2 regions of the Labrys sp. (in: a-proteobacteria) genome follow, and region 1 is predicted to be linked to the other one. Evidence: riboswitches for the same ligand, from Rfam matches in the RefSeq annotation. Region 1 holds a riboswitch; the other holds the start of a gene.
The links. Region 1 has a riboswitch for cobalamin ahead of QM672_RS30230 (CbtB domain-containing protein). Riboswitches for the same ligand answer to the same signal wherever they lie in the genome.
Positions count from the first base shown of each region.

Region 2: it holds a riboswitch for cobalamin, as region 1 does, so the genes downstream of both, QM672_RS30685 (ribonucleotide reductase N-terminal alpha domain-containing protein) here and QM672_RS30230 (CbtB domain-containing protein) in region 1, are expected to answer to the same signal.

Region 1 covers NZ_JASGFM010000057.1:32,248-34,631, forward strand. The annotation lists gene QM672_RS30220 (UDP-glucose dehydrogenase family protein) at 1-440, opposite strand, end outside; gene QM672_RS30225 (histidine phosphatase family protein) at 558-1,112, opposite strand; cobalamin riboswitch at 1,163-1,294, shown strand; gene QM672_RS30230 (CbtB domain-containing protein) at 1,327-1,539, shown strand; gene QM672_RS30235 (CbtA family protein) at 1,558-2,328, shown strand.
Region 2 covers NZ_JASGFM010000061.1:360-2,743, reverse strand. The annotation lists gene metE (5-methyltetrahydropteroyltriglutamate--homocysteine S-methyltransferase) at 1-837, shown strand, start outside; cobalamin riboswitch at 940-1,159, shown strand; partial or broken gene QM672_RS30685 (ribonucleotide reductase N-terminal alpha domain-containing protein) at 1,267-2,384, shown strand, end outside.

The sequences.
Region 1 (2,384 bases):
ACCACGCGGACATCGGCGTCGGGCCGGACCTCGCGGATCAGCCGCTCGACCTCGTCCCCAGTGCCGACCGGCACGGTCGACTTGGTCACCACCACCGTGAAGCCCTCGACCGCCGCGGCGATCTCGCGTACCGCGCCATAGACATAGGACAGGTCCGCATGGCCGTCGCCGCGGCGCGAGGGCGTGCCGACGGCCAGGAACACCACGGCTGCATCGCGCACGGCGGGGGCGAGCTCGGTGGTGAAGGACAGGCGCTTCTCGCGCACATTGCGCGCCACCAGATCCTCCAGGCCCGGCTCGTAGATCGGCATGCGGCCGGCCAGCAGGCCCTCGATCTTGGCCGGATCCTTGTCGACGCAGGTGACGACATGGCCGAAATCGGCGAGGCACGCCCCCGTCACCAGGCCGACATAACCCGTACCGATCATTGCAACGCGCATGACATCAATCCTGTTTGGGCGACTAACCCGCCAGAGGCGTGTCTACAAAAGGCCCGGCGACATGCCAATGACGAAAAAGGAAAAGCAGCTCTGCTGGAAGGCCCAGCCGGAGCGCCTCTATGTCTCCAGCCGCAGCGACCAGCCGCGGGCAGAAGGCCTGAGATCGGCACTCGCCAGCGGAGCGGCCTCGATGCGCCAGAAGGAACGAGGCTCGCTGCCGAGGACATGAATGATCGCCGCGCGCAACACCGAGGCATGGGTGACGGCCAGCGTGAAGCCCTCGAACCGCCCGCCATCGAGCCAGGCGCCGACCCGCGCGCTCAGGGCCGCAATGCTCTCTCCGCCATGCGGGCAGGCCTGCGGATCGGTCAGCCACGCGCCGAGCGCTTCGGGCTCGGCGGCGGCCACCGCCTCCAGGCCAAGCCCCGCCCAGCGGCCATGGTCGCATTCGCGCAGTGCCCCGTCGATCTCGGGTTCGAAGCCGAGGGCCTGCGCCGTCTGGCGGGCCCTGAGCGCCGGACTGCTCAGGATGCGGGTCGCCTTGGCAAAACGCCCCTGCAGGTCCCGGGCCGCCTGTGCCCCCCTTGCGTCGAGCGCCTCGTCGAGCGGAAACCCCGCCGCACGCAGTGTGGGCGTCGCGCCATGGCACAGCAGGGTCAGGCGTGGCGTCATGAAGGCATTTCCCCAAGATAAAGTCGCTTCCGGAATATTGACATATCCGTGACTTGGGCTCTTATGGAAGAGCTTTGCCAAGGGTGGGAAGCCGGTGGAATTCCGGCACGGTCGCGCCACTGTGAACGGCGGCGCTGCGGCGTCAATCCGGAAGTCAGACCTCTTCCAAGGCAGCATGACTCGTAACGGGACGCGTAATCCCAAGGAGCTTTTCATGACCACCGCAACTCTGGCACCCGTCGCCCAGCAGCCGATCGCCATCCCGGTCCGCGAGATCCTGCCCTGGGCGCTCTTCACCGTGCTCCTGGCCGTGCTCGCCATCTATTTCGTCGGCGCCGAACAGGGCGCGACCTCGCTGATTCCCGGCGTCTACATCCACGAATTCGTGCATGACGCTCGCCATCTGCTCGGCTTCCCCTGCCACTAGGGCGCTTGGACACACGACATGGTTAGATCGCTTTTGATCCGGGGGATGCTGATCGGCATCCTGGCCGGACTGTTTGCGTCTGGCTTCGCCTGGGTGTTCGGTGAACCCCAGGTCGACGCAGCCATCGCTTTCGAGGAAAGCCACGCATCCGAGCCGGCGCCCGCTCCGACAGCTGCGCCGGCTCCCGGCGCTGCGCAGACGACCGCAGCCCATGAACACGAGGAAGAGCCGGTCAGCCGGCCGGTCCAGGCCAGCTACGGGCTCGTCACAGGCATGGTCGCCTATGGCGCAGCGCTCGGCGGCATCTTCGCCCTGATCTTTGCCTTCGCGCAGGGCCGGATCGGCGGCCTCAGCCCGCGCGCAACCGCCGGATTGATCGCCGTCATCGGCTTCGCCGCCATCATGGTGGTGCCGCAGATCAAATATCCCGCCAATCCACCGGCCGTCGGCAATCCCGACACGATCGGCCTGCGCACCGCCTTCTATTTCGGCTTGATCCTGCTGTCCCTCGTGACGATGGCGGCGGCGCTGGGCACCGCGAACCGGCTCGCCGCCAGCCTCGGCCGCTGGAACGCCAACCTCGTGGGGGTGGCAGCCTATCTGGCGGTGATGGTGGTGGCCATGCAGATCCTGCCGACGGTCAACGACATCCCGGCTGATTTTTCGGCCACGGTGTTGTGGAAGTTCCGTATCGCCTCACTCGGCATCCATGCCGTGCTGTGGGCAACGCTGGGGATCGCCTTCGGCGTTGCAGCACAGAAACTGCTGCAGGCCCCCGCTCGCCGCTGAAAAGGGGCCGGCCAACCGCGTCAAACGTCGCATTTTTACAACACTGGCCCGATTTC
Region 2 (2,384 bases), on a different contig from region 1:
GAACGCAACGACATGGTGCAGTATTTCGGCGAGCAACTGGCCGGCTACGCCTTCACCAAGCATGGCTGGGTCCAGAGCTATGGCTCGCGCTGCGTGCGCCCGCCGATCATCTATGGCGATGTCTCACGTCCTCAGGCCATGACGGTGGAATGGGCACGCTTCGCACAATCCCTGACCAAGCGCCCGGTCAAGGGCATGCTGACCGGACCGGTCACCATGCTGCAATGGTCCTTCGTGCGGGACGACCTCGAGCGCGAGCAGGTCTGCCGGCAGATCGCCCTCGCCTTGCGCGACGAGGTCGGCGATCTGGAACGGGCCGGTATCCGCATCATCCAGATCGACGAGCCGGCCATTCGCGAAGGCCTGCCGCTCAGGCACGCCGAAAAGGAGGCCTATCTTGCCTGGGCCGTCGCCTGTTTCCGTCTCGCCGCCTCGGGGGTCGACGATGCCACGCAGATCCATACCCATATGTGCTATTCGGAATTCAACGACATCATCCATGCCGTCGGCGGCCTGGACGCGGACGTGATCTCGATCGAGACTGCCCGGTCCAAAATGGAACTGCTCGATGCATTCCGGGCCTATCGCTACCCCAACGAGATCGGGCCCGGCGTCTACGACATCCACTCGCCCCGCTGCCCCACCGTGGCTGAAATGCGCGACCTCCTCGCCAGGGCGCAGGAGCGGATCGCCGGCGACCAGCTCTGGGTCAACCCCGATTGCGGCCTGAAAACCCGTGGCTGGGACGAAGTCCGCCCCGCCCTCGTCAACATGGTTGCCGCCGCCCGTATACTTCGTGAAGAGATTGCTCCAACGAGAGTGGCGACATCCGCCTGAAAAAGTATGCCGGGGCATGAATTTTGTGCCCCGGCATCCTCTGTCCCCATTGAACAAAAGGGCGATACACACCACCTATTGACACATAGACAGCAAAGCATACTAGATACGGTATTCACAGGTCGCCGGATTCGCCTCCGGCGCTAAGAGGGAATCCGGTAGGCCTTAGGGCAAAGCCGGGGCTGCCCCCGCAACTGTAAGCGGAGAGCGGCTGTCGATTGGCCACTGGCCGAGAGGTGGGTTTACCCCGCCCTCCCCGGGAAGGCAGGCAGTCCGCAACGACCCGCGAGCCAGGAGACCTGCCTGTGGATGCGTATCGTTTCCTCGGGCGGGGTGCCCCGACGGATCGCCTTGCTCGCGGCGCATCATCCTGCGTCGGCGCGGAATGCGCTCCTCGGCCCAAGCCTCCAACATATTGGGGTTTGCCGAATGTCTCTTGATCTCGAAACTGCCACGACCACAAAGACGCCTTTTCCGGTTGCCGGCGCCGACAGGGCGAAGCCGGCCTCGGAGCCCGGCTACCAGGTCATTCGCCGCAATGGCAGCGTCACGCCTTTCGATGCCTCGAAGATCACGGTGGCCGTGACCAAGGCCTTTCTCGCCGTCGAGGGCCATTCGGCCGCCGCCTCGCGCCGGGTACATGACATCGTCGCCGACCTCACCGCCCAGATCGTCGCCGGCCTGACCCGCCGTGCCGACACGGGCCGTACCTTCCATATCGAGGATATCCAGGACCAGGTGGAACTCGCCTTGATGCGCGGCGAGCACCACAAGGTGGCGCGCGCCTATGTGCTTTATCGCGAACAGCACGCCCAGGAACGAGCCCTGGAGCGCGCCGCCAAGGCGGAGGCACAGGCCGGCACTACCCCTGCTTTGCGCATGAAGACGGAGGAGGGTTCCCTGCTGCCGCTCGACCACGCGCGCCTCGCCGCCCTGGTGCTCGAAGCCTGTGCAGGCCTTGCCGACACCAACGCCGAAACGGTGCTGAACGAGACGCAGCGCAACCTCTATGACGGCATCAGCCAGGACGAACTGGCGCTGGCGCCGATCCTCGCCGCCCGCACCCTGATCGAGACCGAACCCGATTATGCCAAGGTCAGCGCCCGGCTGCTCAACGACAAGCTGCGCCGCGAAGCCCTCAGTTTCGTCGCGGGCCGTCCCGACCAGGCGACGCAGGCCGAGATGGCGAGCCGCTACGCCGAATATTTCCACGACTATGTCCGTGTCGGCATCGCCAACGAACTGCTCGATCCGGAACTCGGTCGCTTCGACCTCGCCCGCCTTGCAGCCTCCCTCAAGCCCGAGCGCGACTTGCAGTTCGACTATCTCGGCCTGCAGACGCTCTATGACCGCTATTTCCTGCATGTGCGCGGCACGCGTTTCGAGCTGCCACAGGCCTTCTTCATGCGCGTGGCCATGGGCCTGGCCCTACGCGAAATCGACCGGGAAGCCCGCGCCATCGAGTTTTACGATCTTCTGTCCTCCTTCGACTTCATGGCCTCGACGCCCACCCTGTTCAATTCCGGAACGCTGCGCGCCCAGCTCTC